DNA from 2 places in the Spiroplasma endosymbiont of Nebria brevicollis genome. Region 2 is predicted to be linked to the other one. Evidence: riboswitches for the same ligand, from Rfam matches in the RefSeq annotation. Region 2 holds a riboswitch; the other holds the start of a gene.
What was found. A riboswitch is a leader RNA that binds a small molecule or an ion and turns the genes downstream of it on or off. The one in region 2 is predicted to bind cobalamin.
Positions count from the first base shown of each region.

Region 1: it holds a riboswitch for cobalamin, as region 2 does, so the genes downstream of both, AAHM98_RS03000 (hypothetical protein) here and nrdF (class 1b ribonucleoside-diphosphate reductase subunit beta) in region 2, are expected to answer to the same signal.

Region 1 is NZ_OZ034986.1:509,747-526,509, forward strand. It holds gene dnaK (molecular chaperone DnaK) at 1-801, shown strand, start outside; gene AAHM98_RS02980 (DnaJ C-terminal domain-containing protein) at 822-1,934, shown strand; gene AAHM98_RS02985 (hypothetical protein) at 2,012-3,043, opposite strand; gene AAHM98_RS02990 (hypothetical protein) at 3,221-3,475, opposite strand; gene AAHM98_RS02995 (DUF1295 domain-containing protein) at 3,465-4,319, opposite strand; gene AAHM98_RS03000 (hypothetical protein) at 4,458-4,856, opposite strand; cobalamin riboswitch at 4,960-5,145, opposite strand; gene AAHM98_RS03005 (hypothetical protein) at 5,294-6,457, opposite strand; gene AAHM98_RS03010 (hypothetical protein) at 6,942-7,142, opposite strand; gene AAHM98_RS03015 (APC family permease) at 7,249-8,286, opposite strand; gene AAHM98_RS03020 (hypothetical protein) at 8,391-8,531, opposite strand; gene AAHM98_RS03025 (hypothetical protein) at 8,507-8,665, opposite strand; gene AAHM98_RS03030 (rolling circle replication-associated protein) at 9,227-10,174, shown strand; gene AAHM98_RS03035 (hypothetical protein) at 10,255-10,425, opposite strand; gene AAHM98_RS03040 (hypothetical protein) at 10,727-11,008, shown strand; gene AAHM98_RS03045 (hypothetical protein) at 10,995-11,189, shown strand; gene AAHM98_RS03050 (hypothetical protein) at 11,293-11,838, shown strand; gene AAHM98_RS03055 (hypothetical protein) at 11,817-12,119, shown strand; gene AAHM98_RS03060 (hypothetical protein) at 12,132-12,365, shown strand; gene AAHM98_RS03065 (hypothetical protein) at 12,367-12,573, shown strand; gene AAHM98_RS03070 (hypothetical protein) at 12,595-13,149, shown strand; gene AAHM98_RS03075 (hypothetical protein) at 13,152-13,352, shown strand; gene AAHM98_RS03080 (hypothetical protein) at 13,362-13,553, shown strand; gene AAHM98_RS03085 (hypothetical protein) at 13,556-14,614, shown strand; gene AAHM98_RS03090 (hypothetical protein) at 14,627-14,812, shown strand; gene AAHM98_RS03095 (hypothetical protein) at 14,833-15,531, shown strand; gene AAHM98_RS03100 (hypothetical protein) at 15,780-16,448, shown strand; gene AAHM98_RS03105 (hypothetical protein) at 16,567-16,763, shown strand, end outside.
Region 2 is NZ_OZ034986.1:57,967-74,729, forward strand. It holds gene AAHM98_RS00325 (DNA alkylation repair protein) at 1-23, shown strand, start outside; gene secA (preprotein translocase subunit SecA) at 180-2,564, shown strand; gene AAHM98_RS00335 (DNA cytosine methyltransferase) at 2,777-3,286, shown strand; gene AAHM98_RS00340 (DNA cytosine methyltransferase) at 3,396-3,743, shown strand; gene AAHM98_RS00345 (DNA adenine methylase) at 3,736-3,888, shown strand; gene AAHM98_RS00350 (hypothetical protein) at 3,914-4,171, shown strand; partial or broken gene AAHM98_RS08970 (DNA adenine methylase) at 4,246-4,611, shown strand; gene AAHM98_RS00355 (hypothetical protein) at 4,612-4,800, shown strand; gene AAHM98_RS00360 (hypothetical protein) at 4,787-5,158, shown strand; gene AAHM98_RS00365 (hypothetical protein) at 5,167-5,418, shown strand; gene AAHM98_RS08975 (HNH endonuclease) at 5,545-5,892, shown strand; gene AAHM98_RS00370 (hypothetical protein) at 6,028-6,168, shown strand; gene nrdE (class 1b ribonucleoside-diphosphate reductase subunit alpha) at 6,332-8,944, opposite strand; gene nrdF (class 1b ribonucleoside-diphosphate reductase subunit beta) at 8,964-9,983, opposite strand; cobalamin riboswitch at 10,196-10,364, opposite strand; gene AAHM98_RS00385 (hypothetical protein) at 10,658-10,888, shown strand; gene AAHM98_RS00390 (ribonuclease H family protein) at 11,174-11,809, shown strand; gene AAHM98_RS00395 (rolling circle replication-associated protein) at 12,431-13,363, shown strand; gene AAHM98_RS00400 (hypothetical protein) at 13,759-14,028, shown strand; gene AAHM98_RS00405 (hypothetical protein) at 14,021-14,224, shown strand; gene AAHM98_RS00410 (hypothetical protein) at 14,328-15,188, shown strand; gene AAHM98_RS00415 (hypothetical protein) at 15,190-15,315, shown strand; gene AAHM98_RS00420 (hypothetical protein) at 15,315-15,548, shown strand; gene AAHM98_RS00425 (hypothetical protein) at 15,550-15,750, shown strand; gene AAHM98_RS00430 (hypothetical protein) at 15,772-16,026, shown strand; gene AAHM98_RS00435 (hypothetical protein) at 16,038-16,319, shown strand; gene AAHM98_RS00440 (hypothetical protein) at 16,330-16,530, shown strand; gene AAHM98_RS00445 (hypothetical protein) at 16,540-16,731, shown strand; gene AAHM98_RS00450 (hypothetical protein) at 16,734-16,763, shown strand, end outside.

The sequences.
Region 1 (16,763 bases), 450 kb from region 2:
GAAGTGGTAGCTCTAGGTGCTGCTATTCAAGGTGGTGTGTTATCAGGTGATGTAACTGATGTGTTATTATTAGATGTTACACCTTTATCATTGGGCATTGAAACTTTAGGAGGAGTAATGACACCATTAATTCCTCGTAATACGACTGTTCCTACCCAAAAATCACAAGTATTCTCAACTGCTGAAGATAATCAACCTGCTGTTGACATTAGTGTGTTACAAGGTGAACGCCCACTAGCTAAAGATAACCATTCATTAGGTCGTTTCCAATTAAGTGGAATTGATGCAGCGCCAAGAGGTGTTCCACAAATTGAAGTTACTTTTGAAATTGATGTTAATGGAATTGTTTCAGTTAGTGCCAAAGATTTAAAATCTAATAAAGAACAAAAAATTACGATTTCAAATAGTGGAACATTAAGCAAAGATGAAATCGAAAAAATGGTTAAAGATGCCGAGAAGAATCACGAAGCTGACTTAAAACATAAAGAAGAAATTGAATTAACTAACCAAGCGCAAGCTTACATCTATGACATTGACAAAATGACAGAGGAAGCTACTAAATCCCAAAAAGATGGTGAATCTTCAAACCCACAATTAGCAGAATTGAAAAAACTACGTGATGATTTACAAAAATCATTAGATGATAAAAAATATGATGAACTAAAAGAAAAATTAGAACAATTAAAACAAGCATTTGCTGCAGCACAACAATTCATGAATCAACAAGGTCAAGATGGGAATCCTGAAATTCATGAAGATAATAAAAACGACACCATTGATGTTGAAGCAACACAAAAATAAATTAACGATTGGAGAATAGTATGGCAAGTAAAACTAAACGTGATTATTATGAAGTTCTTGATGTTGCTCGTAGTGCTTCACCTGAGCAAATTAAAAAAGCGTTTCGTGCGCTTGCAAAAGAGCATCATCCTGATGCTCCAGGTGGTGGAAACGAAGCACGCTTTAAAGAAATAAGCGAAGCATACCAAACTTTATCAGACCCCCAAAAACGTACTGCTTACGATCAATTTGGTCATGATGCTCCAGGTGGTGGAACTTCTGGATTTAATGATTTTGGTGATTTTGGTTCTGCCTTTGGTGATTTATTCGGTGACTTGTTTGGTGGTGGACGACGAACACAACAACGTTACAATGGTAAAACTGCTGGTGACAATATTTTAACGAAAGTAGAAATTAATTTTCGTGATGTTTTCTTTGGTAAAAAGATGACCATTAGCATTAACATTGATGTCGCTTGTGATGATTGTAAACAAACAGGTGCGAAAACTCCTCATGATGTTGTTACTTGTGATAAATGTAAAGGTCAGGGTACTATCCAATATGTTCAACAAACCCCTTTAGGAATGTTTCGTCAACAAGGCGTATGTAACAGTTGTCAAGGTCTTGGTCAAATCATTCGTCAAAAATGTACTAAATGTAAAGGACACCGTTACTATATTGAAAACCAAAAATTAGAATTTGATATTCCCCGTAGTATTGTTGATGGTCAACAAATTAGAATTAAAGGGAAAGGCAAAATTGGGCATAATGGTGGTGCGCAAGGTGATTTATTTATTGGTATTAATATTAAACGTCATCCGTTTTTAGACCGCCAAGGTAGTGATATGTATCTAAAATTACCAGTATCATACTTAGATATTATTTTAGGAAATATTATTATGATACCTACGTTTGAAGGTTTAATTAAAGAAAAATTACCTTTAGGATTACAATATGGTGATAAGATTACGTTAAAAGGGAAAGGTTTCTTTTACCCAAATAGTACTAGACGTGGTGATTTACATATTATTCTTGATGTTCAGTTTCCTATGAAATGTAGTAAGTCAGAACAAGAAAAATTATGAAGTGTTAATAATGAAACTAAGTTCGACCCTAATGAAGACTTTGCTAATAGCGCTATTAAAAGAATTTAATCAAATCAAAGAGAAAAGGAAGTTGCAATTGCAACTTCCTTTTTTATATTTAAATATTTAAGGTTAAAGTTTCTTTTTTAAATAGTTATGAGGATAACTTTGTTATAAACGGAACATAGTGATCGGTGTCAGTCACTATCATAATGAGATGCAACTAGGCATTCTTCTGAATTTATGCGTTCAGTGTCTAATGATTCATTATCTGGTGCATCATTACTTGAAGATGTTTGAAGAAATGAAGCTTTATTATTAGTGTCAAAATCATTTTCACGGTTGTTAATTGCCTCGATGTCACCATTTAATAATGGTTCCCTATTTTCGGTACTATTTTTAACTCAAGCTTTAATTAATTGTATTGCATTGTTTAGTAACACTGCCCCACTAACTATTCCAATCCCAGCAATTGTAACATCAAAAGCTGTTTTGACATTATTTATATTCTTATCATTTTGATGTTCATTTAACCAAAGTTGAGACATATTAATAACACCATCAAGTGCTAAATTTACCCCAATAATTGATAGTATATTAGTCAATATATTAGATGCTTTATTATATATTTGCTTTCACTTAGGAAGTTGTTGTTGGTCATTATTATTTTTATTATAACATAAATTGGCAATTGCTAAAGTACTGTTTAGCGTTCCAATAATAGCTGCAGGGATAAAACGCCCCCATACATCTTTTAATTTTGGATTAAGTGGTAGTGGATTAAGTTCGATTACTGCAATATCTAATAATAAAGGTTGTACAAGATTTATTGCCCTTAGTATGTTATTAAGAGTTTTATTTTGATATTCAAGATTATACATCATTACTCGTGCTAATGATGTAACTGCACCAAGAACTCCATCAGTGATAAAGCATACAGCAGCAGGTACTGCTGATTCAAAAACCTTATTGCTATACAATAATAAACCATTACCTATTGCCGCCGTTGCACTTTCAGTAAAAAATATTACATTGGTCAAAGCTTCTAACTTATCATATATTGTAGTACTATTTGTTTGTTGTGTTTGTGTCGTTACAATTTCATTGTTGGAAGTATCCTTTTCCTCACTATCATCATTTAATGGTAGTCTGTCTTCTGTTTTTGCTGAATTTGGCATAATATTTAATTATCTCTTTTCTTTTAGTTTCAAAATAAAAACTCATTTACTTTAAAAAATAAAGTAAATGAGTTAAAAACTGTATTTAGTTTTTCAATTATATTATACATACATCTAATTAATTTTACATGATATATCATGTTCTAAAAAAGAGTTAAAGAGATTGGTTAGTTAAGTTTAATATTTTGTTTCTGAATCTAGATTTTGAGACAGAGGATTTTTTGATCCTCAATAAATAACAGCATCAGCAGCTTGTAGGGCACCAAAGATTTTTCTTGTTTGATCGATAGCAACAACTTGAAAACCTTCAGGTTCAACTGCATTAACAAAATCTAAAACATTTTTGCATTTGGTATTTCATAGTTTGATTTTCCTTTGATTTTTATATCTATTAATTGTAACATAGCAGGTGTTAATTAATTTAAACAACAATTAATTTACTAACTTTGTTAATGGGACCTTTTTTCCCAATATAAAATAAGACACAACTAGTAGTTTTTAAATATTCTTGATATTTCATATTATCATGTAATTTCTGTCATTGGTTAATTTCTAATAAGGGAACACCACTAACTTTAATTAGTAAAATATTAATATACATTGGGCTTAATAATCATAATAAATGGATTAAATAATCTAAATTTTTGTTGTTAAGATTTTTGATAAATAAATCGCACAGCAATAAACCTGTCATCATATATCAAAATCCAATCTCACCTAAATAATTAGGATGGCGACAATCTTTTCATAAACCATAGTTAATGAAAAAATCAATTTTTCTTTTCTTCTTATAAAAACGAAATTTTTGTCAGTCAGCAATGGTTTCAATTAATAAAAATAAAACAGCTAATGCAATAAAAATAATTGAATAATAACTAAAGTTACTATTAAAATAATTCGCATCAATGCTTAAAGCAAAAATCGTAGGAATGCTAATCAAAAATACTGATAATCCTTGTAAAACTCAAAACATTCCGAATTTTCAAAACCTATTACGCATTTTATCAAAGCGATGGTCAATTTTAGTAGTAATAATTCGCATTAGTAAATAACTACCAAGTCGTAATGCCCATAAATTATAAAGAATAAATAAACAAATTTGAACAGGACTAAAGTTTTGTTTTCATGTAACAATTACAACGCTTAAAATAATAAAACTTAAACAGTAAGTAATATCAGTCAAAATATCAGTTTTAAAAATAAACGCTAGTATAAAGAATGTTAAGTTAATACCTAATGATATCAATAATACCCATAAAATAATATAAAAATCCACAATCAATAACGCTCCTAACAATAACTAATGTTTAATACTTTTAATTATACAACTAATAATAAAAACGTTTAAAACAAATAATTATCTAATAAAAAAACTATTGTTAGAGAAATCTTATTACTTTAAGTAGTAAGATTTTTAATTATCAATCAATTGTTCTTTAGTAACTATTGGTTTTGGTTGTAAGATAACAAGTTGATTATCAATAAGGAAATAATGTTGTAAATGACTAGTTCATATGGCCATAACTGGTTTGTATAAAAAGACGCTAAACATAAAATTACCAACCCCATGCACTGCATCGAATGGTAATCCAGCGATTCAATAAAAATAAAAACTAGCCTTTCCAAACATTAATAAATGTAAGAAAGAATCCAATGTTCCAAAACAAAATCCCCATAAACTAGTAATAATGATAAAAGTTCATCAATATTTTTTAATAATACCACGAAACATGCAAATAATTAATACTAAGATTGGTCATGCACTAAAATATAACATAACTTCTAATAGTCCAAAAATAAGAGGAATGCTCATTGCCATATATAAAGGAAACACTAGTGCTGCAAATGCTAATAAAAACGTCACTACTTCAATATTAAATGAAAAATGATAACTATTAGCGACACTCGCGCATTAGTTTTAAGATATTAATTAGATAGGTCTACTGGCTTATCTTCACTTTACTCGTTATCCTTCTCAAAGTATTTCAGATCCTTCAATGGTTATATAACTTTCATTAGCATTACAGTTGCTGGGGCAGCTTAAGAATTTTACTTAATTCCCTTTTACAAACATATTGTTCATCTACTTAATAATTTTATTTAGTTGCTATTTAATTATAAATGATTTTTTATTAATGTATAAAATAATTTATTACTATATAATAAAACTTTTATGTTTATATTTTATAAATATGGCATGTTTTCTAATAGCAGCAACTACTTTATTAGAAAATTTAAAATTAATTCCAGTTAATGCTGGTTTACTATTATTGGTATTAATTGCAAATACAATTTGATCATTAATATTTTGTAATAATTTTTTTTAAACGATACTTTATTTTCTATTTTTTTATCAAAAGTAATTTTTCAAACTTCTGATTGATGTCCTAAATAAGTATGATCTCCAATTCCAAACTCCCAAATTAATCAAGTAGCTGTAGCATAAATATTACCTTTTTTGTCTGATTTTAAAGCAACAACTCTAGTAAGACCAGGTAGTGGCCCACTTTGTTGACTTATAGGAGCGTTAACTGTATCATTGTTAGGGATTTTAAAAATATAGTGTAAGCGGGCAGCAAAAATATCATTAGTTTTTTCATCAATAGTTAACGCAGTAATTGCTCCACCACCGTTACCATACCTTATAATTTTAAATTTGTTTTCACTAACTTTGCACTTATAAATATCACATCATTCACTACTAGCGTAGATATTACCTTTACTATCAGTTGTTAAACTATAAATTTGATGACCGTTTTTACCACGATTTCTACCATCAATTGTTCCTGGTATTATCGTAAAATTGCTTTCATTTGCTAAGCAATGATAAATATTGCCATCACTACCAGCAAGATAAATATTATCATTGTTATCAGTAACTATTTTATTAATTTGCCCGTTAATTTCACTGATTAATTTAAAATTAAGATTAAGTTTTATTTTTTGCGTTTTATCTTTTCAAACTTGATCTCCTTCATTAGCAGTAATGACAACATAAAATTCGCCAGCTCTTTGGTTATGATTAGTAATTTCATTATTGATTGAATCAAAGTATTGAATTTGATAACCAGGTGCTAGTGGTTTGTTACTAAATTCAGAAGCTTTAATAACTTTTTCATTTAAAGCAAAATATTTTTCATTTTTTGATATGGATATTGGTGCTGGTAGTGTTAGATGACTAATAGTTTTTAAGTTAATTCTTTTCTCAGTTATAAAATTAACTTTAACTTCACCTTGGTATTTGGGAATCTTGCCAATAATAGTAGCATTGGTAGCGGTAATATTTGTAATCAACAAATGATCTGGATATAGATCAAATTTAGGATTTTTATTAAAAAAAATCATTCTTATAATAAATTTATTTGGTGTTTCTTTACCAAAAGAATTAATAATGCCAAGATTATATTCTGTCATTCTTGCTTGTAATTTGCTTTCACTTTTTGTTGATTCATCATTTTTAATGATCGTGTTTTCAATATCACGTGAGATACTAAAAGTAAAAGTAAATATTTGTTTAGTGTTTTTATCTTCAATAGTAGCATTGGTAGCAGCAATATTAATAATTTGATAGTTTTCAATATTAAGTTCTGGATTTTTTTCAAAATAGCAGCTTTAAGCATTATTTCATTAGGTGCTAATTCATCAAATACTCTAATTTCATTAAGGTTAGTATTTATGTTTGTTATAAATTCATTGTTTGTCTTTTTATCATTTGTAATAATATTAAAGATAATATCGATTTGGTTAGATGGGTCATCACTGAAAATTATGGTTGCTGTAGTTTTTTTGATATTAACAACTTGAAAAATTTCGGACTTTAGTTCTGGATTTTGATCTAAAATAATATCTTTAATGACATGATTAATTGGTTTAGAGTTTTGTTCTCTTTTAATTTCGCCTAAATCAGTTTTTTTAATGTCATTTTTTTCTTTCTTGATTTATTTTCATTTTCATCATTATTATTTTCTGATGGTATTTCTTTTGTTATTTCATCAGAACTAACAGCAGTTGTGGTTGTAATTATTGCTGTACTTATTAGAGAATTTAATCTTGATTTTAAGTTAATTTTATTATTAAGTTTTTTGTTCTTTTTTATCATAATAACACCATCCAATTATAACTTATTTTTTACCTTTAAAATAATGTTAATAACATTAGTATAATAATCACGCTTAACTTAATAATTTGTAATTTACCCCATATTTTTATTGTTCTAAAGTTTGTATTTTTAAAGTTTCTTGCTTTTGTTTTTTAATTATCATGCGTTTTTTAATAAATTCTTTAATGTAATAAATAGGAAACCCTGCTGCTAATACTCCACAAACAATGAAGCATTTATATAAGATTCATCAATCATGACTGTCGCGAGCAAAGACATACATAGAAATAATCGCGCCAATTAAACATAAAATATTACCAATAATAGTTGATAAAAATAAAAGTCAATATCAAAAATTATTAAACATACGTTTATATGTTGGGTCTTGATAACGTAATTTTAATGCTACACTAAAAGCAATAAATTGTAAAACAGTTGTGGCAATAATGAAATAAGTAACAACACTATACAATTGGTCTCATAATACATAAACTGATGATAACAATATCAATAAAATAATGGCTAAATAAGGTGAGTTAGTACTACTACTAGTTTTGCTAAAGATATTAAATAAATCATGCTCCTCAGCTAACTTATGAACCATCCGTGAATGGTAAAGTAAGAAGGCATTTAGCGAACCTAAGAAAATAACAATTGATAAAATATTAAACGCTAAAGCAAAACCATGAGGAATTGTGTTACTACTTAAAATAGCCTCATTCCATAAATTGTTTGAGAAAGCATTTAAATTGTTACTAATATTAATGGTTATAATCGCAACAGCTAAAATTACATAAACACCTACTACTACTAAAATAGCAATAATTTTAGCACGAATAATATTTTTGCGTGGTTCTTTAATTTCACCTGCTACATACGTAACAGCTTCAATTCCCGAATAGGCAAACATGGTCATCGCCATGGTTGGTAACAACATATAAGAAGTTAAAAATAATTGATGTAAATTTTTAGTAACTTCTGGTTTTTCAAAATTAGCAAGGCTACCATAAACAATAGCTAATATCATTACCAATAAAATGGGAATGAATTTTAAAATTGTAAAGATAGTTTGTGAAATTCCTACTATTTTTTTGTATAAATATGAGTTAAAGCCATTGCTATTAAAACACCAATTCCGATTAATTTTACAAGTCTTGGATTAGTAATTTCTGTTAGACTAGCAATTAAATTACCAAATGCAATCGTAGCGCTAGCAATCGCAGTTGCTGCTGCTAATAATACTAAGATTTAACCAAATCAAAAAGCTGTTGCTTGAAATTTAGCCTTTTTTAATCATGTATAAGCAGTTCCATTTTTAGGATAACTACTAGTTGTTTCGGCAAATAATAGTAGTCCGGGAATGATTAGAGTATATCACCAATAATTCATGCTAATAACATTAAAATGGGATTATATTGGGCTTGGTATGCTACTTGGCCAAAGGCGATTAAGATTGATGAACCTAAAGTAGCACTAATGGCCATCATAGTTATGGTTAATAAACCATATTTTCTTGTTAACATTGAACGTTGTTTCTCCTTTAAAATTTTAAAATAATAATACTTAGTAATATTAGACTCAAAACCTAAATAAAGCAATAGTTTAGATGCATGATAATTCTGAATAAGTGAAGTTTTGGTGAATCATAAATCAGTGTTAAAAATAAGATAATAAAGTAAAAGGATTGATTATTATGAATTCTCTAAAGTTTTAATAACTATAATTTGTTATTAAACATCTCAAAATAGCTGATATTTATAATATCAGCTATTCTATTTTTTTGCAAATTAGTTTCTTTTTTAGTCAGAATAAAGTTTTAGTTAAAAACACTCAAAACTTTATTTACTCTTAATAAAAAATCTATTAAGTAACACAATTCAATTAAGTAACACAATTCACCGTAAGATAATTTAATTAAGTAACACAATTCAATTGAGTAACACAATTCACCGTAAGATAATTTATTAAGTAACACAATTCACCGTAAGATAATTTATTAATTATTTTGTTTTTTGTGCTATGATTATTTTGTTAATAAAATATATAAAAATAAAATCTTATGATTGTCTGCGAGTGTTTTATATATGGAAGAAAATTTTTATATTAAAAAAATATATTATGGTTCTTATGTAAAAAATATAATTTTACCTATGAGTGCTATATTAAATAATAAACGTAATGACATTGGTATTAAAAATTTAGGTATTAATAATAAGAAGTTACGTAATAATGCAATTCGTACTAAAACAAAGTTAATACATAAAGCATTTCATAATTTTTATAATTCAAAAGTTTTAAGTTTTGTTACTTTAACTTATGCTGATAACATGCAAGATATTAATAAAGCAAAACATGATATTGCTATATTCTTTAAACGCTTAAAGCGTTGATGAAATGACCCTAAACGTTCTAAATATTTAGGTGAATTAAAATATATGTATGTTTATGAGTATCAAAAGCGTGGAGCAGTACATTTTCATATAGTTTTTAATCGTAAAATACCTTATAGTATGATATTTCAGTGATGACCATATTCTCAAAAATCGGGTATTAAATTAATTGTTGTTAAAAAAGGTACTAATGAAAATATAGTTAAGTATTTAAGTAAATATGTAGTAAAAGTTCAAAATGATATAAAATCTCAAAATCAATATGATTTAGGTATTTGTGCTTATGCTTTTTCTCATAATTGTTCTAATCCAAAAGTAGTTAAAGGTCAAAAAATAATGTTATATCAACGTTTAATTGATGCTTCTGTTAATGCTTTACATACACAATTTTTTAAAAAGAAAATTGATAATTTAGGTCGTACTATGCTTTTTGGTGGTAGTTTTGATAGTACTGTTTTTGGCGATAATTTTAAAGATTATGATGAATATGTTTCAATTGATAGTATTCGTTTTAGAAATGTGGTTAAGCAATTTGAACCATGGATATTTGAAAGAGAAAAAATGTTAAATTTTTTAGATAAAGTTTTTGGTAATAAAGTTGAAAAAATGTTTGTTGAAAATAAAAAAAGAATTTTACATTAATTTTATATTTTTTTATTGATGTAATTTATATATAATTAATGTAAAATTTAAAAAAGTTACCTTAATTGGTAACTTCATGTTTATAATTTACTTTGATATTTTTTAATAATATCCTTAATTTTTATTGTTTGTTTTTCTATTTCTTCACTATTCTGTCCTACAACTATTGCACTATTTGGTATTTGTGATTTTAATAAAAAAAGTTTTTTAAATTCTTCTTCTAATTCAACTATTAATTCATTTATTAACATAATATTCGCCCCCTTTCTTTAATTAAAATATAACATAGATAATATTATAAAAAAAGTTATCTAAGTATTTTTTAATTAATTTATAAATTTTTTTTATTTTTTTAGATAAACCACTTGTATGTATGTATGTATATATATATAATGGTTAATGTAAACTATGTTTTAAATTTCTCGCAGAATTTATAATTATAGTTTACATTTTTTATTTTTTTTGTTAAACTTATTATAAGTAAGAATTTTACCCTGTCTTACTTAATTCAAACTATAATAAAATATAGTTTTCTGCGAGGAGTTAAGTTTTATGCAAAGTTTTTTATGTCAATTGACAAAAATTCGAACTAATGAAGTAATTAAAGATGAAAAAAGTGGTAAGTCCAAAAATTATGATGTACTTAATTTTTCGCCGTTTTATGTTACTACTGATAAAGGTATTAAAATATCAACTGGTGAAAAATCTAAGGATAAATGAGTTTTACATGATAGTGAATTATTTACTAAACTTGCTAAAATGAATTTAAGTCTTGGTTCTTATTATGATGTTGAAATAACATGAGAAGCAAAAATTATGTATGTCAAAAATTAATAATTGTACTTGTGAACAACCTTTTCATTTAGCAATGTATATGTGTAAACTTTGTGACCAAGTTATTTGTCCTAAGAAAGTTTTACAAAATTTATATACTAAACAATATTATTGTCCAAATTGTATTTTAAGTATTGCTTTGGTTAAACAAAAAGGACAATTACAACAAAGAGAAAATTAAAAAAATTAAATAAGGGGCATATATATACTTTTTAGTGTATTTTTGCCCCTTACTCTAATTAGTATAAATATGCTCCTTATTAATAAAGTAAGGAGTTTTATTTATGCCTAATGAATTAGAACAAACTAGTAATTATACTTTAACTAAAATATTAAGAACGGGATTAAGTCCATTAAGTGCTATGGTTGGAGTTAGTGCTTATTATGGTCAATATTTAAAAGACCCAATATTAGGCAGTATTAATTCTTTATTATTTAGTAAGAAATTAGGAATTGATATATGGAATATTAATCAAAGACCAACTACTAGAAATAAAGTTATTAATAGTTATAAAAAAATATTTTTGGGTTTAGGTACAATTGGTTTAATAAATTATGCTAAATTTGTTCAATATGTAGATAAGTCTGTGTCTTTAATAAAAGATGAACCGTGTTTTTGACCACCTTGTCCTACTGAACCACCAAGACCTACGTATCCACCATTTACAACTGTTAAACCAATAATTGATGTGCCTTTTGTAGATTGAGATACTTATATATCTTTAAATAGTTTTGGTATAGCGAATGTTGTTAGTGGTTTAAGTGAATTAATTCCTAATCGTTTTGAGAGTATAAGAAAGATTTTTATATGGCAACTGGTGGGGGTTTAATTAGTAGTGGTGTAGCAATGGGTATTAATAATGCTTATGCTATTCCTACTATTATTGCCGGAACAAGTGAAATAATTAATACTTTATTGTTACCATTGGGAAGTACTCATAATAATACTGAGTTACAAGAAGTGCTTACTGATGAAAGAATAGGGTTAATTAATTCTAGTGTTAATGATTATCAAAGTACTAATGATAGTATTAGTAATTATAGTTTTGATGGAAGTGAACTTAATATTAATGCAAGGTTAGAATTTGATGACAGTTATTATAGATTATAGGAGATGTTTAAAATGGATATGAAAGAGATAGTTAAATATTTAGTATATATGGGTGGTTTTGGTCTTATTCTTTGATTTTCTCGTAATTGAATACGTGAAGGTATTCAAAAATTGAAACATAAAAAACATGTAAAGGAGAATGATAGTGACCCTGATTGTTCATATTGTCGTAAAGATTTTGAAAAGAAAAAACGTAGATTGGAAATGGAAAAACAACAAAAAGAATTAGAGAAAGGGGGTGATTAATATGCCAGCAGGATTAAGTGCCTTATTAACCATGATAGGTGGTGTTGGACAACAATTATTAAATGCTTTTACTTATATTTTTGGTTGAGTATTTACAACTGGTGATGGCGGAACACTTACAAATTGACCAGTGCTAATTTCAATTGTATTTATGGTATTAGTGTTTATTAAACAATTTGTGGGTCATATTATTCATGGAACTCATTAGTAATTAGAAAGGATTTAAGTAATGGTAAAGTTATTTTTTAGTTTAGTTTTTGTTTTACCTTTGTTAGGTAAACTTTTACCGACTGTTAATACATTAGTGCAAACTATTTATATGCAGTATCTAAGTTCCTTTACTGGTTTACATACTGTGACACTTTTTATTAAGTCGTTCTTTTATGATAGTTTGTATACTTTGCCTTTGCCAATTCTTGCTTTAATAAATGTTAGTTTTGTTTTTTATTTAATTTTATGATTATTTAGATTTACAAGACATTTAGGAAGTGCAATTATGTTTATACCTTTTATTACAACAGTAATGAAATTATTTAGTCAAATATTTATGAAGTTTTTTAGTTTTCCTATTGGTGACTTAGGTTTTAATTTAGGTACATTAATGGTATTTTTAATTTTGCTTAAATTTGCATTTAGGGTTATTTTACCTGAATTAATGTTACCAACATTAGGATTAGGTTATGGTGTTAAGAAAATTGGTAAGGCTTCTGTTTGAGTTGGTAAAGCAATTGCTAAGGGTCATAAGCAAACACAAGATGTTAGTGGAATTAATATAGGTGATTAGTTATGTCTGATTTTGTTGTTAGTATTTTGCATTTTATTTTTATATTTTCTAATAAAGATATTTCTATGTTTTTAAATCAAACGGTTGATGTTAATAATGAAGTTTATATTTTGTTTAATTTTACTTTTTGACTTGTGTTAGGAGTATTTTTTAATTTTATTTATCGTAGTATTAAATTTGTTTTTAGGTCGTTATTTGGGTAGGTGGTATTTATGAGTGTTTGAGATATTTACAATCAAATACATCAATGTATAGTTGATTATTGAACTATGTTTTTGGGTAGTCCGGTTGATAACTTTACTGCTATTTTATGAGATTTAGTAGTTTATGGTACACAGTTTTTTATTGGATTTGTTTTATTTTATGGTTCATGGTGAATTTTAAAGTGTTTATTTGGTAAATAATTATGTGATTTAAGTTTGCTAAATTATTTTTAATTGTAAATACTTCTGTACAAGCACCAACTTCTTTGATTGTTTCAAATGACCCTAATATTGTTAATTATGATATTACAAAAGAAATGGTTAAGCATGTTAAATATCATAGTTTTGATGATTGAGCAACAATTCCATGAAATTCTGCTTATTTTGATGTTGACCAACCGGATTTAAAATTAGTTTCTGGTGATTTTGTTAGTAATGGTGAAGGTAATTATTGATGTGCTTATTATAGTGATACTACCGGTGTTGCATCACAAAATATAAGTATGGGTACTGGTGTTTATGAATTTAATACAAGTCAATTAGATGATATTTCACGTATTATGTTTAATCATAATTTTGTTTCTAATGGTTCTAATAATCATATTCAATTTTTTAATACTGGTAATCAACTTGTTAATTTTCAAACACAGTTAAATTTTGAAATTGATAAACCATTAAGTTTTTATATTCAAGGTTTTATGTTTTATTTTCAATACCAAGATTTTAAAACTTTTACAGCTAATTTTACTTTTAGTTTTTTAGATAATATTGGTAATACTAGGTATGTTTTTAAAGGTAAAGTGGATAATAATGTATATAGTCAAGATTTATATAATTTTGTTACTTTGCCTATTCGTGTTCCTAATTTAAGACATTTAACAGTATTTTTTGATATTCATGGTGAAACAATTAGACAAGGTTATTCTCCACGGTTAAATTTTGGTCAAATTAATATTTTTTCAATTGAAAATATAACACCAGTACCACCGATTAGTCCTTTTAACCCTGAGTATGAACGAGTTAGTTGATATGATGTTTTTGGTCAGTTACGTAATGCTTTTAGATGATTATTATTTGGTGTTGTTGGTAAACTTTTACCAGTAGAACCATTAAGAGAATTTTTTGCTAAGATTGACGGTTTATTGAGACATATTTTTGATGATACTATTAGTTCAGTTTTAAATGTTGATTTTACTAGTGGTTTAGAACAAGTATTAACTTTATGAGTATTTTTAAAAGCAGTAGGGTTTTTAATTGGTTAGGAGTGAAATATAATGCCTTGGTATGGATATTTAATTTTAGGAATTTTGTTAGTTATAATTCTTTATCCGTTTTTAATAACTAGAAAAAATATAAAGATATTGCAACGTGTAGGTAGTTATATTATTTCAGCGCCACCACGTACTGGTAAGTCAGCACTTGCTTGTTGTTTAGCACAAAGACATAAAGGTAGGGTATAGTTAGTCCTATTCCTATTAAAGTGCGTAATGAGTTTAGTTATCGTTGTTCTTATGATGATGTTTTTAAATTTAATCAATTAAATACTAATTATGCTTTTAATGAGAATGATATGGTTGTTTTAGATGAATTAGGTTTAAAGATTAATAGTAATGATTTAGCACCGGAATTTAAAGAAACACAGGAAAGTTTAGGTATGTTTTGTAAATTAATAGGTCATAATTTTAATGAAATTATGTATATGATTGAACAACACCCCTATAGAATACCGAAACAAGCACGTGAAAAAGTAGAGTATATAGTTCAAGTTAAAAGAATGCGTATTTTATTATTTTTAGTTAAGTTTAAACTTAATATTTATACTAATGTTGATGATTATAATAAAATTGTTTTATCTAAAAGACAAACTAAGAAAATAATTAAAAAGGGTGGTTTTCCACCAAGTTATAGTGGTGAGACTATGACTTTTAGTTTGTGATTTCCTAGGTCTTATTTACAAAAATATAATAGTCGTGCTTTGCATTATATTCATGATTTAAAGAGTGAATTAAGTAGTGTTAAGGATTATGAACAGTCACAAGGTTTAGATTTTACTGTTGATGATATTAAAGCAGTTGGTTTAGATAAGTTAGATAATATTTTACAAGATGAAAAAAAAGATGTTGTTAAGGTTCGTGGTAAACGTAGTTATGATAAAAATAAAAAGTTTGCTAAGAAGTAAAACGTATATTAAGGTCAGTGCTAACCAGAACCTTGGTTGGTTGGCTAGGGCGTTTACGCCATTTGTCTCACTTTTCAAAAGTGAGTGGGGTGTAAGGTGCGTAGCACCGAAGGGGCAAAGCCCCTATAACTTGTATAAAAAGTTAAAATTATTACTGAAAAACACAGAAATCATAGAAAAAGATTTGCTTTGGAATTTAATTTATATCAAGTCTATTATTAAGAAAAATTTTGGAAAAGAAAAAGCTAATGATAATATTAGGAAGTGCGACTATTAGCATAATCACTGTTATAACTATTATAGGAGTATTAGTTATTACTTTTGATAATGATAATAATCGCAGTTTACACAATCGAGATTATTATGTCAGTATGTTAAATGGTAATTATGTAAAAATTACACATGATAAACAATATTATAGTTTTGTTGAACATTATGAAGAAGAAATCAAAAAACCTGCTAGTGAGCAATCTAAACAAGTTTTTGATAATTTGTACTCTAAAGATGACGCCACTACAGGATGAAACAATTATTCTTCTTTGAAACATGATTTAACAGCCACAGACTTAAGTAAAGAAGTTACTCTTGATTTAGATTGAACTGATTTATTTAAACAAGTGCACTTAAATGATGAAACAATTAAACAAGGAGAAAACAAACTATTCCACTTTTATAATATTATTGCTAATCTTTATGGAAAAGGTAATATTCTTAAACTATTGCAATACGCAAAAATGGATAATAGTGCAACTGGATTATTTGGTTATATACAACCTGGTTTTGATCAAAAACGCTTAGTTATTCAACAATATATGGGTCTAGGGTCCATATTTGCTGATCAAAAAATTATAATAATGGAGCTGGCGCCACTGATGATCTTATTTCAACTGTTGTTCACGAATATGGTCATGCTGTAAGTAGGTTTCTGAATTTTGATATACTCAGACAAGATTTCAATACTGTATTATTTCCTTTTAAACCTTATAAACTCTATAATAAAGGATTACAAAAAAAATCAATGACTGTACTGATTTCTTGTGTGACTATTTAAACGATGAAGCTCAAGTTGGTAATGATTCAATAAAACGAAAATTTTTTCCATTAATTGTTGTTCGTAGCAATTATGGACGTTCTTTTTGATTAAAGGGTAGTGGTAGAAAAGATGATTTTTTTGCTGAAGCATTTGATCAATGATTAGATACACCTAAGAATGACCGTACTTGAAATTGACA
Region 2 (16,763 bases):
TTAGTGTTATTAATGAACACTAATTAATAATTGTAGTATAGTAATTAAATGAAAACAAAATAATTTGTTTCAGCACTAAAAATTTCCTAACTTTTATGTTAAAATGATAAAGGTTTTATTACAAAAAAGTAATAAATATTATTAGAAAGTAATACAGAAAATAAATGGTGATTTAATCTATGTGAGACCGTAAAATTTTACGAAAAATTAATAAACAAGTAAAAGCTATTGTTGTTCTTGATGAAACTATGCGTAAACTTAGTGATGAAGAATTGTCTAATAAAACTGTTGTTTTTAAAAAACGACTAGCAGAAGGGGAAACACTAGAGGATATTTTAGTAGAAGCTTTTGCTTCAATTAGAGAAGTTGCGCGAAGAGTTACTGGTATGCATCCCTATCCGGTTCAGTTAATTGGTGGAATTGTTTTACACAATGGTGATGTTGCAGAAATGAGAACTGGTGAAGGTAAAACTTTAACTGCAGTTATGCCTATTTACTTAAATGCCTTAAGTGGTAAAGGTGTTCATGTTATTACCGTTAATGAATATCTAGCTGCCAGAGATGCGGAACTAAACCGACCAATTTTAGAATTTTTAGGTATTACTATTGGTGTTAGTTTACGTGATAATAATCCTCAACAAAAACGTGATGCATATTTACAAGATGTAACTTATACAACTAACTCTGAGTTAGGATTTGATTATTTACGTGATAATATGGCTAGAAATTTTAATGATAAAGTACAGCGTCAACTTAATTTTGCAATTATTGATGAGGCTGACTCGGTATTAATCGATGAATCAAGAACCCCATTGATTATTTCTGGAGGTGCAAAAAATAGAACGCCTTTATATCAAGCAACAGATGTCTTTGCTAAAACATTAATTCCTGATGACTATAAAATTGATTGAGAATCACGTCAAATCGCCTTAACAACTAGTGGTGTTAATAAAGCACAAAAATCTTTTAACTTAAAAAACTTATTTGATATTGATAGTTCTGAATTATTTCATCATATTCAAAATGCATTACGTGCTAATCATGTTTTTAAATTGGATGTCGAGTATGTTGTTAAAGATGGTGAGATTGTTTTAGTTGACCAATTTACTGGTCGTTTAATGCCAGGACGTGTCTACAGTGATGGTTTACATCAGGCGTTACAAGCAAAAGAACAGGTTACTATTCAACAAGAAACAACTACTGTTGCTACTATTACATATCAAAACTTTTTTCGTTTATATAATAAATTAAGCGGAATGACAGGGACTGCTAAAACTGAAGAAGAAGAATTTGTAAAAATCTATAACATGCGTGTAATTAGAATACCAACTAATAAACCTATTATTCGTGAAGATAAACCTGACCATGTTTTTGCTTCATTAAATGCTAAATTTAAAGCATTAATTGCTGAAGTTAAAGAACGTCATGAAAAAGGACAACCGATTCTGATTGGTACTGCTAACGTTGATGTTTCAGAACGAATTGCTAACATGCTAGAAGCACAAGGAATTAAACATGAAATCTTAAATGCCAAAAATCATGCGCGTGAAGCTGAGATTATTGGTCGTGCTGGTGAAAAAGGTTCTATCACCCTAGCTACTAATATGGCAGGACGTGGAACAGATATTAAACTTGGCGCAGGAGTAATTGAAGTTGGTGGACTTGCAGTTTTAGGAACAGAACGAAATGAAGCAAGAAGAATTGATAGTCAATTACGAGGACGGGCAGGAAGACAAGGTGATCCTGGGTTCTCACGTTTCTATGTTTCAATTGAAGATGATTTAATGTTACGTTTTGGTGGTGAGAAATTAAAAAAAGTTTTTGCCAGTTTAGGTGAGGATTTTATTAAATCAAAAATGTTAACACGTTCTATCACTAGAGCACAACAAAAAATTGAAGGTTTAAACTTTGATGCTCGTAAAAACTTGTTAGATTATGATAATGTTATTGCGCAACACCGTGAAGCAACATATCATCAACGTGATAATATTTTACTTTCTGAGGTGCTTTTAGATTTAATTAAAAGTATGCATAGAACAGTAGCCAGAGATTTGTTAAATATTTTCAATAAAAAAGTTGGTAAAGAACAGTTTGTTGATTACGAACAGTTAGTTAAAGGAATTGAAAAACGCATTATTAAACCCGATGATTTAAAAATTGATGAATTAAAACGCATGAGTTATGAGGATGTTATTGATTTAATAAGGGATAAATCTAATATCTTTTACCTTGAAAAACGGGAAAAATTGAATCCAGTAATTATTAAACAAATTGAACATAATGTTATCCTTCAAACTTTTGATCAATACTGAACTGATCATATTGATAGTTTAAGTAAATTACGTGCGGGAATTCATTTACGTGGTTATGCCCAATTAAATCCATTACAAGCTTATATTGAAGAAGCATCTAAATTATTTAATCGTATGAAAATTAATGTTGCTCATCAGGTTATTATTATGTTACATAGTATTGACCCAGACCAACAACAAATTCGTGGTGGTCAAGATGTGCTTGATACAGTACTTGCTGCTAATGTTGAAACAAAAACCAAAATTGGATAATATTTTACCTTCATAATAAAACAAAACTTGACTTTTCTAAACAACTTTTTGCATATTATCCCATATTAGTTTTATCTGCATTAAAGATTAAATCCCTTTTTATAAGTAAAAAAGTAATAGTAAAGTTTTTTAAACAAATGATAAAAAATTTTAGAGTTAAGAACTAAAGTAATTTAATCTCAAGAAAAATAAGAGAAAGGATGAATGCCTTAATGGAAAAATACAATGTTTTATCTTTATTCTCAGGATGTGGAGGTTTAGATTTAGGTTTTAAAAAACAAGGATTTAAAATTGTCAAAGCTATTGATAATGATCCAACATTAATTGAAACATATAAAAAAAATATTGCTAATCATATTGAATGTTTGGACATAAAACAAATTAATGGATTAACATATTTAAAAGAATATAAAACAATTGATGTTGTTATAGGCGGCCCACCATGTCAGGGTTTTTCTTTAGCAAGCAATTTAGTTAGAAATTTTAAAGATGATCCTAGAAATTACTTATATAAAGAATATATTAGAATTATAGAACAGGTAAAACCAAAATTTTTTTTAATGGAAAATGTAAAAAACTTTTTGAGTTTTAATTCAGGAAAGTTTAAAGATGATATTATAGAAAATTTTAAAACTATTGGTTATAGTATAGAATATAAAATAATTAAATCTGTAGAATATGGTATTCCGCAACAAAGAGAGAGTGTTTTTTATTGGTACTAGGTTAAAAAATTTTTCTTAAATTGAACAGAGTAAAATTAAAAGAACACTATATGATGTTATTTTTGATTTAGAAAATAAAGAATATAATAGTTCTTGAAATCATGTACCTATGAATCATTCAGAACAAATGTTATTAAAGATGAGTTACGTAAAAGAGGGTAAAGGACGAGAATGTATCCCTGAAGAATTAAAACCAAAAACAGGTGATATAAGAAAATATATTAGATTAGACAGCAACAAACCGAGTTTTTGCATTACAACAGATAATAGAAAAGTTTTTCATTATTCATTAAATAGAGCTCTTACCATAAGGGAGTTAGCAAGAATTCAAACTTTTCCTGATAGTTTTATTTTTTATGGTAATAGAAGTTCACAAGAAAAACAAATAGGTAATGCTGTTCCACTTAAATTATCAGAAAAATTTGCAAAAAAAATAAAAGAGTATTTAAATGAGTAATTTTCCAAAAATAAATTACATTGGTAATAAATCAGCTATTGTTGATAAAATATTAAAGCAAATTCAAAATGAAGATAAAAATTTAACAATAATGGATTTATTTGGTGGAAGTGGAGTAAGTTTCTTATCATTTCAAAAAAAATAATTTTAATGTCATTGTTAATGATTCTTTATATTCAAATTATGTTATTTATAAAGCTATTATTGAAAATAATGAAGAAAAATTACTTATAGATGAAATTACTCATTTGTATAATAAAGTAAAAGATGATGAAATGTTTATTTTTCAAAATTCTTTCAATGAAAAGAAAGATAAAATAGATTCTTTTATAAGAGAATGAAATAATTATTTTTTAGAAGAAGAATTAAAAATATTAATAAAAATGTCTTCTTATTTTGATGGTTATAAAATATATATATATTTTTAAGTTTATTAAGGAGATCTATGATAAGAAAGATGCCATATTCTCGTTTTAATATACCGTTTAATAAAATAATTTAGTTACGTGATGAAAATTTTAGTTATGAAAAGTATGGAAGAAAAAGAGCATATCATAATATACCTTTTTTAACTCATATTTTAGATAATCTAGATAGTTATAATAATGCTATTTTTAAAAATAATAAACAAGTTATTTGTACTAATTTAGATTTTATTGATGTTATAAAAAATTATTCATTTGATATACTTTACTTAGATCCTCCTTATCCTGGTACATTAAATAAATACTATGATTTTTATGGCCCTATTGATGTTTTATTTGGTAATACTAAATATAAACAATGTAAAGATTTAACAAATAGAGAAAATTTTAAAATATATTTTAAAGAAATAGTAGATGTAGCCATTATAAAGGCAAAATATATATTGTTAAGCATAAATGATAAGTCTTTACAAGAAAATAAATATATTATTGAAGTTCTACAACAAAATTTTAAAATTGAAGAAATAAATATTGATCATCAATATAAATTATCAGGAAAGTTAAATAAAAATACTAGTAAAGAAAAAATTATAGTTTGCACTAAAAAAAGGAATAAAAATGGAAAAAACTAAAATTTATGATTCATATTGAAAATTAACATTACATAATACAAATTTTTTTGGTACAAAATTTATTGATGGTTTAAAAATACTATCTATAAGAAAAAAAAATAAAGATTTTAAAGAACAACAACTTTTTTTCAGAAATGAATTAAAGTTAAAAATTAATGATATTTCTATTAGAAAGTGAATTAATCAGTATACTAAATTAGGTTTAGCATATAAAGATAATAACAATTGCGTAATACTAAATCCTATAAGTTATAAAATTATCAAAGAAGAAAGAATAAAATTAAGAAAAATATATTTATCTGAAGCATTTTATGAAGCATCTTTTAATCAAAATAATATAAAAAATATAAAATTTTAATAAATGTGATGTTACAAAATAATAATTGTATTTCTGAAAATGAATTAATTTATTTAATGCAATGAGAGTATGATGAAAATATGTCTATTGAAGAAAATTCATCTGCTTTTTTAGATAATTTTCAAAATAAAGTAAAAGATAGTATTTTTTTTAAAAAGAGAAAATATAATCAAATCAAATATTTATTGACAATATTAGATTTTTTAGATTCTTTTGAAAAAAACAAGATAAAAATAATAAATTATTATTTTTTAAATTAAATGTGGATATTGATAAAGGTATTTTATTTATAGACGATGATAGAGAGGGTAAAAAATTTGATCAATATTTAAGATTAATGTTTAAAAAAGCAACTTCTTATTGAATTTAATAATACTTGTGCATTATTAAATATTTCTTTGCCAATATTAATAGCTAGTCATATTAAACCATTTTCGCAATGTTCAAATAATTTTGAAAAAGCTGATAACAATAATGGAATATTAATTAATCCTTTACATGATTCTTTATTTGGTAAAGGTTATATTTCTTTTGATGAGAGTGGTATATTAATTTTATCTGAAAGAATTAAAAATGAAAATTGAGTTAATGATGGATGAATTACAAATAGATTTTTAGAAAAAAAAATTAGGTATAGTAGGTGCTATAACTTTAACTACAGCTGCAACTACAAATATAGTTGCTTGTTCTACACAAACATTTGATGAAACTTATGATCCAGCAACTGAATATAAAACAGCTTATATGCCTGATGCTGACATAGGTAGTCATTATAGAATTTTATGAGAAGATCACTTTTTAATCATTTTTAATAACTTATATGAAAAATTTAAAAATAAATTAGAACCTTACATAAAAAAACAGATAGTGTGTCTAACATTGGGGAAGGCACTATTAGCAAAATTAAGTTTTCATACAAAACTGATAATTATAGTTCCCCTAACTCTCCAGAAATAAAAGTGTGAGATTTACTTTATTTATATGATATCCAAGGAACAAGAACTAACTAATATTTAAAATTATTTTTTAATTTTAAAAAAAATTCTTGATACTACTTTTAAGTTAGATTTAAAAGTAGTATTTCTGTATTAAAATTAGAAATAAAACATTTTCTTAATTTCTTGAATTGTAAATTAAAGTTAACTAGGCATGTTTTAGGACTTTCTACTTTTTTTATATAACACAAGCATCACATTCATAATTTTCACTGTTTTGTAAAACTTCTTGTCGCACACGAACATAGTAAATAGATGAACACCCTTGTTTAAAAGCTTTAATATAGGCTTTAGTTAAATCACGAGTTGTAACTGAAGAATCAACAAATAAGGTTAATGATATTGCTTGATCAATATGTTGTTGTGCTGCTGCTACGATATCAATAATGGCATCTGGTCCAACTTCATAAGCGCCTAACATATAATACTTTTTATTTTCAAAATTAATTTTATAAGCAGGGACATAAACTCTACCTAATTTACCTTCTTTTCTTACTTCAACTGGTGCTACAACAGGTTGTAAACTAGCAGAACAAGAAGATAAGTAACTAATTGAACCAGTGGGAGCAATAGCCATCAAATGTGAATTAGCAATTCCATTTTTTTTAATGTCTGACACTAAAGATTGTCAATCTGCTTGTGAAGGAATTTTAATATTATATTTGGTAAATAATTCTTCAATTAGTTTTGTTGCTGGTGTTCATTTTTCTTTCTCACATTTAGTATATTTATCAAAATATGAACCATCAGCAAATTTTGAATTTTTAAACCCATGAAAAGCACCAACATCTACTGCTAGTTTATTTGATGCTTTAAAAGCATGAAATGCCATTACATAGAAAAATATATTTGTAAAATCAACTGCTGCTTTGGAATTATAAAAAATATGATTTGTTGCTAAGAAACCATGCAAATTCATAGCTCCTAATCCAACGGCATGATTTTTACTATTACCTTGTTGAATGGAAGGGACACTAGCAAAATCACTATTTCTTGAAACGTAGTCTAATGAATAAATGGCATCATATATTGTTTGTGAAAATTCTTCACCACTTTCCATCATTTTCGCAATATTAACACTTCCTAAATTACAACAAATATCATCCCCAATTTTTTTAAAGCTTAAATCAGAATTAAATTCACTAGCAGAACTTACTTGTACAATTTCGCTACATAAATTGCTCATAACAATTCTTCCAGGGTGGGCATTTCGATTATTTACTGTATCGTCAAATAATAAATAAGGATAACCACTTTCAAAATGCAATTCAGCAATTGTTTGAAATAATTTTCGGGCACTAATAAAAGTTTTTTTAATTTGCGGATTATTTAACATATTGTAATATTCTTTAGTAATAGCAATATCAGTCATTGGTTTGCCATAAACTTTTTGAATATCATAGGGACTAAAAAGTGCCATATTTTCATTATTTTTTGCTAATTCAAAAGTAATATCAGTAATTACAATTCCTAGCGATAGTGATTTAATTCTAATTTTTTCATCAGCATTTTCACGTTTGGTATCTAAAAATAGCATAATATCAGGGTGATGAACATTTAGATAAACAGCGCCTGCACCTTGTCTTTGTCCTAATTGATTGGCGTAGGAAAATGAATCTTCTAAAATTTTCATAACTGGAATAATTCCTGTTGCTTGATTCTCTATATTTTTAATAGGTGCTCCAAATTCTCTTAAATTTGTTAAACATAAAGCAACTCCACCACCACGTTTTGATAGTTGTAAAGAACTTGTAACAGCACGACCAATTGATTCCATATTGTCTTCAACTCGTAATAAATAGCAAGAGACATATTCGCCACGCTGTTTTTTTCCAGCGTTTAAAAATGTTGGTGTGGCAGGTTGAAATCTGCCTAACATCATTTGTTTTTGAATTGCTTGAGCCTTTTTAACATTTCCATCACCAAAAAATAATGCGTTCATAACAACACGTTCTTCATAGTGTTCTAAATATTGTTTCCCATCAAAACTTTTTAAACCATAAGCATTATAAAATTTCAAAGCACCCATAAAACTGGGAAATTCATGTTTAAATTCATAAGCATATTTTGTTAATTGTTCAATTTCTTCAATCGTATATTTATTAATTATTTGTTCATCGTAGTATTGATTTTTAACTAAATATTCAATTCTTTCTTTAACATCTTTAAATTTTTTTGAGTTAGGAATAATATGATGTTCCATATATGATTTTGCAGCGGCAATATCAAGTTGAAAATTATCTTGATCTTTAGTAAAAAGTTTTGCTTGGGCATTAAGAGTAATATATGTTTCAGAATCTAGTGTATTTGTGGTTTCTTTATTATTTGCATTTTTATTTTTCCCTCAAAAATTAATTAAGATATCTTTGATACTATTAACGTTATGTTGGGTTCCTAGTAATTCAAATTGATAAAGTAAAGGAACATTTAACTTTTTAGAAATGATTGGTCCAGCAATAGCAAATGTTTCACCAAAATTAGTATTGCCAGAAGCAATGACACCACGACAAAAATTACGATTTTGTTTACTATTTAAAAATTTAATTACTTGTTTGGGAACAGCACCATCTTTTATATTACCACCACCGCTATAGGTTGGTGTTATTAAAACATAGTCTTTATTAACTTCAATTTCTTCCTCTAAGTCATAAGGAATTCGTGAATTTAGTACTTCTAATTTTTGAATAAATCTGTGAGTATTGTTTGAAGGTGATGAAAAATAAACTAAATTAATTTCACCGATTGGTTTTACTATGTTTTCATTTGAAACTTTTATAACATCATCATGCATTTTTTGTTCTCCTTTTTAATTAAAATTCTCAATCTTCATCGGTTGTTTCTTCTGTTATCCCCATAACATAAGATGAACCATTTCCCGAGAAGAAGTCATGATTTTCATCTGCTCTGGCTGATAATTGGGTAAATATTTCTGGTTTAATTCTAGTTTCTTCTTCTGTGAATGGTGAATCATAACCTAAATTTTGTAAAAATTTACCAGCATTATATAAACTAAATTTAATAGCATCATCAGCTAAACCAAAACCTTCATAAAGTTCTAGTAAATAAGTTTTTTCTAATTCTATTAATTCAAATAACAAATCAAATACGAATTTTTTCATTGCTATTTGTTTTTCAACTGATAATTTTTCAACTTTTCTTTGATATTTGTAGCCACTATAATAATTATGAATAACTTTATCTCTTAAAATTAATCTAATAATATCTGAGGTATTTGATAATTTCCCACGTGCTGATAAATAAAATGGTAAGTAAAATCCACCATATAATAAAAATCCAGGCATAAGTGCTGCTGCTACTTTTGATTTTAAAACATCATCACCAACGTAGTAAGGGATTAAAACACGAGCACGAGCTTGTAAACTTTGTGTATTAATAACTCATTCATGTGCCTCTTCAATTTGTTCACTTGAACATAGAGTTGAAAATATTGTTCCATATGATCGTGCATGAACACCAACCATAAAAGCAAAATTAGCATAAATAACTTGTTCATGATCAGTCAATGAGTTAGGAATTTGGGCTGTGTCACCAATTGTTGCTTGAATAGTATCTAATAACGTTAAACCAGTAAAAGTTCGTGTGATGAGTTGCTGTCATTCTGGGTTTAATGTTCTTCAAGATGTTAAATCATTTGATACGGGAATTTTTTCTGGTAATCAAAAGTTTTGTGTAATTCTAGTTCATACTTCTAAATCTTTATCATCATTGATAACATTTCAATTTATAGAACGCATTTTTCCTTGAAAATTATTCATAGCATATGCTAAAGGTGATAATGATTTTTGATAATATTTATTGCCTTTTGTCATATAGTTTTCCTTTCATATTTATAAATAAAATTAATACAATTTGATATTTTATACCCCCTATATAAAAAAAAGAACTAAAAAACACCTAAGTTTCCTGTCGGTGTTTGCACAAATTTATCATTAATTATTAAAAATAAAGATATAATTTTCTTACTATTAAAGTATGAAAATATCGTTACTATAACAATCGTTGATCCATCCCCAGGAATAACTACTATTTAAAAATTTAGACCGGTCTACTGGCTTAGCTTCATTTTACTAGTTACCCTTCTCAAAGATTTATCTTCAATGGTTATAATAACGTTCATCAGCATTACAGTTGCTGTGGGACAGCAATGAATTCTCATCCTTTTCCCGAACATCTAAAGTTTTAGGTTTATTTAGTTGTAAGAATATCATACTACAAAAAATGAGAATGTAAATTAAAAACATTTTGTTTTTTCATAAAACAGAGTAATGATATGATAAGATTTAGTAGATTGCATGTGGGTTTTTAAGTGAAAATTATAAAATAAAAAAAGAACCAAAAGGTTCTCTAATTTGCACCAGGTTTGGTTACCCAACAGGATATTACTACCCCTCAAAATTTATCAAAGGTGAACTCTGATATATAAATAATAACATAATAAAATTAATTTGCAATAATTTTCAATAGAAAATAGAGGTTTTTAAAAATGAATAAAAATAATGATTTTAATAAAAATATGAGTGTTTACAAATTACATAAAACAAACGAATTAGATCATGAATACGGAAGGCCAACTATATTATTAAAATACAAAACACAAACATCTTTAATTTGATGAGGAACGCATTTACTTGATGAAAAAACATATGAAAAACCTTTAATTTTAAAAATTAATAATAAAACTGGTTATTTTTATTCTAAGGGAATTGAAGGTTAATTCTAGTGATTTGAAAGAGAGATAAGTTAATTTTTCTACAAACGATGCTTATCAATTAACTAGTTCAGAACAGCAAGGGTTAATATCAAAATTTGTTAGTTTCACTTTTGAACAAAATCCTTATTTTAAAATTAAGAATTTAGAAAAAGATATTTATCAATTAGAAGAACAAATTAATATTTTAAAAATTGAAAATGACCAATTTAGATTTAAATTAGGTTTAACCGCAAAAAACGTTATTTTAAATAGTATTAATCAAGAAGAAAAAGACAAGGAGTAGTTAAAATGGCAAATAAATTTTATGCAGTAAAAAAAGGTCGTAGAATTGGCATCTATGAAACATGAGAAGAATGCTTAGAACAAATAAGTGGTTTTTCAGGAGCACAATACAAACGCTTTGATAATCCAACTGATGCTCAAGGGTACATAGATGATACCAAACCATCCCCAAGTTCCCACAATCAACCAAGTTATAATCATCATTATGAAGTAATTGCTTATACTGATGGTAGTTTTAATGAAGAACTAAATCAATTTTCATATGGATTAGTTTTTATTAATAAAGGTAAAAAAACTACTTATTGTGAAAAATTTAATGATGAAAATTGAGTAAAATTAAGAAATGTTGCTGGTGAAATTATGGGTGCGCAAAAAGCTATGCAGTTAGTCTTAAATAATAATGTGAAATCACTGCTTATTTGTCATGATTATGATGGTATTAGAAAATGATGTACTGGTGAATGAAAAACCACAAAGCCAGAAACTAAAGCTTATAAAGTATTTTATGATAAAGTTGCTAAAGATGTAAAAATTTATTTTAAATGAATTAAAGGACATTCTGGTAATGTTTTAAATGACGAAGCAGATAGTTTAGCATGAAAAGCTTTTAATTTGCCTCATGTTTCAGAAGTTATTAAATAGATGGTTATTTACAACTTAACTAACCAGGATTTTATACAAAAATTAAAGATAACCCGTAAGATAATTTATTCAGTATGAGTATAATTTTTTATCTTCGTTTAATTGAGCATGTAGTTTTGCTAAAAAAATATTAAAAGGGATGATTATTATAACTGTAGTTATAAAACTACTAGTAAAATACCTTTGGAATTTTTAATAGCAATTGTAATTTTTATCAGTTGAACTTTACTAACTATTTTAAATTCACTTATTTGTCTTAAAATTAATTTTTAATTTTTATTAATTTGCACATAAACATAATAATTTGAAATACCTATATAATATTAAGCAAGTAGTCATAATTAAAATAGTCAGGATAAATGTGGATACAGTTAATAAATATTTTCTTGAATTATAGAAAGAAATAATTAACACTAATACTCTTTAAAAGGTTATATTCAACATTATCAAAGAAGAATAAGTATATAATAATTTATTAAGTATCATTTTTCACCGCGAAGTTTATTTTAAGGTTAAATTTGATATTTTTTTTATTTTTTTATGATATGATTATTAAAGATTTGTATTAGTTTATAAATCATTTAATTTTATTAAAAAATTCTTGTCCGGGATGTTTTATAAATGAATATTTTATATAATTTTTATGTTAAAAAGATTTTTTATGCTTGTTATGTTAAGAATGTTGTTTTGCCAATTGATGTTTTCAATAATAAACGTAATGAGAATGGTGTTAAGAATGTGGGTAATGATAGTAAGTTAAGACATAATAATGTTCGTACTAAGTCTAAATTAATTCAAAAAGCATTACATAATTTTTATAATGCTAAGGTTTTAAGTTTTTTAACTTTGACTTATCAGCAGAATGAAACTGATATTAGAAAAGCAAAACATGATATTTCTATATTCTTTAAACGTTTAAAGCGTTGATGAAATGACCCTAAGCGTGCTAAATATATGGGTGAATTGAAGTATTTTTATGTTTATGAGTATCAAAAGCGTGGAGCAGTACATTTTCATATAGTTTTTAATCGTAAAATACCTTATAGTATGATATTTCAGTGATGACCATATGCTCAAAAATCGGGTATTAAATTAATTGTTGTTAAAAAAGGTACTAATGAATTTGTTGTTAAGTATTTAAGTAAGTATGTAACAAAAGTGCAAGAGAATATTAAGTCTTTAAATCAAAAAGATGTTGGTGTTCAGGCGTATTCTTTTAGTCGTAATTGTAAAAATCCGATTATAGTTCGTGGTGTTAAAAATTTACTTTTACAAGATTTAGTTAAAGCGTGTGAAAAGGCAAAAGAGTTTTATTTGTTTAAAACTAAGAAAAGTGAACAAGGTGTTACTTATTTAATTGGTGGAAGTTATGATTATAATGTTACTGATGATTATTTTAGAGATTTTCAGCAATATGTAAGTTTAGAAAGTTTACGGTTTAGGTATTGATTGAAAAATAAATTTAATAGAAATGAAATTTTAGATTTTCTATATAAAGTTTTTGATAAAAGTAAAATTGAAAAAGTATTTTTGCAAAAAAGAGTTTTACATTAATTAAAATTTAATTTTGTTGTTTTTAATATTTTCATTTTTGATTATTTAATTTTTATTATTTGTATTTTTTTGTGTTTTTGTTATACTTTAATTGTGCAGGTACTGTTGTTGTTCGGACAAGGAATAATGGTGTCTGCTATTTTATTATTAATTTGTTGAAATTTTTATTTATTATGTTATTATAATATTGTAAGTAAATATTTTTTAAAACTAGTTTTTAAATAGTATTTAGCTTATTTGAATTGGTAATACAATTCCTTGTCCGGGATAGTTAAATACTTCATTTAAAAACTTTTTTTATTAGATTATTTTTTATTTATAGTTTAATTACTTATTGTTTGCCAATTCTTTTATTAATTTTTTATTAAAATTTTTAGAAAGGATTGGCAATTTTTATGTTTAAAACTCAGTTAGTTAATATTGAAAAAGATAAGATTATACCTGATAAAAATAATTATGGTAAGTTTTTAAATTTTGATGTTTTGACTTTTTTAGAAATTAATAAACAAACAAATATTTCTACTGGTAAAGTAAGAGATAAGTGGTATAACCCATTAGTAGTTAATGATTTTTCAAAATATTTACATAAATTAACTTTAAAAGTTGGTAATTATTATAATTTAGTTTTGGATTTATCCGGTATTATTGTTGATATTATTGAATAAAAAGATAAGTAATTATGCTTGTGAACAGTTATTTCATTTGTCAATGTATATGTGTAAACTTTGTGACCAAGTTATTTGTCCTAAGAAAGTTTTACAAAATTTATATACTAAACAATATTATTGTCCAAATTGTATATTAGATATTGCGTTAAATAAAACAATGAGAAAAGAACAATTACAACAAAAAGAAAATTAAAAAAACTAAATAGGGAGTATATTTATACTTTTTTGTGTACTTTACTCCCAATTATACAAATTGGTATAAATATGCTCCTTATTAATAGTAAGGAGTTTTATTTATGCCTAACGAAATAGAGCAAATTAGTAATTATACTTCAACAAAGATAGTAAGAATAGGATTAAGTCCATTAAGTGCTATGATTGGAGTTGGTGTTTATTATGGTCAATATTTAAAAGACCCAATATTGGGAAGTATTAATTCTTTATTATTTAGTAAGAAATTAGGAATTGATATATGGAATATTAATCAAAGACCTTCTTCTAAAACTAAATTTATTAATAGTAGTAAAAAAATATTATTAGGTTTAGGAACAATTGGTTTAATAAATTATGCTAAGTTTGTTCAATATGTAGATAAGTCTGTGTCTTTATTAAAAGATGAACCTTGTTTTTGACCACCGTGTCCAACTGAACCACCTAAACCAACTTATCCACCATTTACAACTGTTAAACCGATAGTTGATGTACCTTTTGTAGATTGAGATACTTATGTGTCTTTAAATAGTTTTGGTATAGCGAATGTTGTTAGTGGTTTAAGTGAATTAATTCCTAATCGTTTTGAGAGTATAAGAAAGATTTGTAATATGGCAACTGGTGGGTTTTTAATTAGTAGTGGTGTAGCAATGGGTATTAATAATGATTTTAATAATGCTTATGCAGTTTCTACGATTATTGCCGGAGCAAGTGAGATTATTAATACTTTATTATTACCATTGGGAAATACACATAATAATACAGAATTACAAGAAGTATTTACTGATGAAATAGCAAGATTAATTAATGTTAGTATTAATGATTATCAAAGTACAGATGACGGTATGGTTGATGTTGATTTAAACGATAGTATGTCTGAAATTAATTTAGATAGAGCAAGTTTAAATTGGGATTATTCTTATGCTTATACGTTAGGTGGTGTTTAAAATGAAAAAGATAAAGTGAAAAAATATGTCAAGAGAGAAATTGCATAAGAAAAAAGCAAAAAGAAATTTTGAACAAAGATTAAATGAAAATATGAATTATGATGATTTTTTAGGGGGTAGAAAATAATGGATATGAAAGAGATAGTTAAATATTTAGCATATATGGGTGGTTTTGGTCTTATTCTTTGATTTTCTCGTAATTGAATACGTGAAGGTATTCAAAAATGAAAACATAAAAAACATGTAAAGGAAAATGATAGTGACCCTGATTGTTTATATTGTCGTAAAGATTTTGAAAAGAAAAAACGTAGATTGGAAATGGAAAAACAACAAAAAGAATTAGAGAAAGGGGGTGATTAATATGCCAACAGGATTAAGTGCCTTATTAACCATGATAGGTGGTGTTGGACAACAATTATTAAATGCTTTTACTTATTTTTGGTTGAGTATTTACAACTGGTGATGGTGGCTTACAAATTGACCAGTGCTAATTTCAATTGTATTTATGGTATTAGTGTTTATTAAACAATTTGTTGGTCATATTATTCATGGAACTCATTAGTAATTAGAAAGGAATAAGCAAATGGTAAAGTTATTTTTTAGTTTAGTTTTTGTTTTGCCTTTGTTAGGTAAACTTTTACCAACTGTTAATACATTAGTTCAAACTATTTATATGCAGTATTTAAGTTCATTTACTGGATTGCATACTGTTACACTTTTTATTAAGTCGTTCTTTTATGATAGTTTGTATACTTTGCCTTTGCCAATCCTTGCTTTAATAAATGTTAGTTTTGTTTTTTATTTAATTTTAGGATTATTTAGATTTACGAGACATTAGGAAGTGGAATTATGTTTATACCTTTTATTACAACAGTGATGAAATTATTTAGTCAAATATTTATGAAGTTTTTTAGTTTTCCAATTGGTGACTTAGGTTTTAATTTAGGTACGTTAATGGTATTTTTAATTTTGCTTAGATTTGCATTTAGAGTGATTTTACCCGAATTAATGTTACCAACATTAGGATTAGGTTATGGTGTTAAGAAAATTGGTAAGGCTTCTGTTTCAGTTGGTAAGTCTCTGTTGCTAACGGTTATAAACAAACACAAGATGTTAGTGGAATTAATGTAGGTGATTAATTATGTCTGATTTTGTTGTTAGTATTTTGCATTTTATTTTTATATTTTCTAATAATGATATTTCTATGTTTTTAAATCAAACGGTTGATGTTACTAATGAAGTTTATATTTTGTTTAATTTAACTTTTTGACTTGTATTAGGAGTATTTTTTAATTTTATTTATCGTAGTATTAAATTTATTTTTAGGTCATTGTTTGGGTAGGTGTTTTTTATGAGTGTTTGAGATATTTATAATCAAATACATCAATGTATAGTTGATTATTGAACTATGTTTATAGGTAGTCCGGTTGATGCTTTTACTATTATTTTATGAAATTTAGTAGTTTATGGAACTCAGTTTTTTATTGGATTTGTTTTATTTTATGGTTCATGGTGAATTTTAAAGTGTTTATTTGGTAAATAATTATGTGATTTAAGTTTGCTAAATTATTTTTA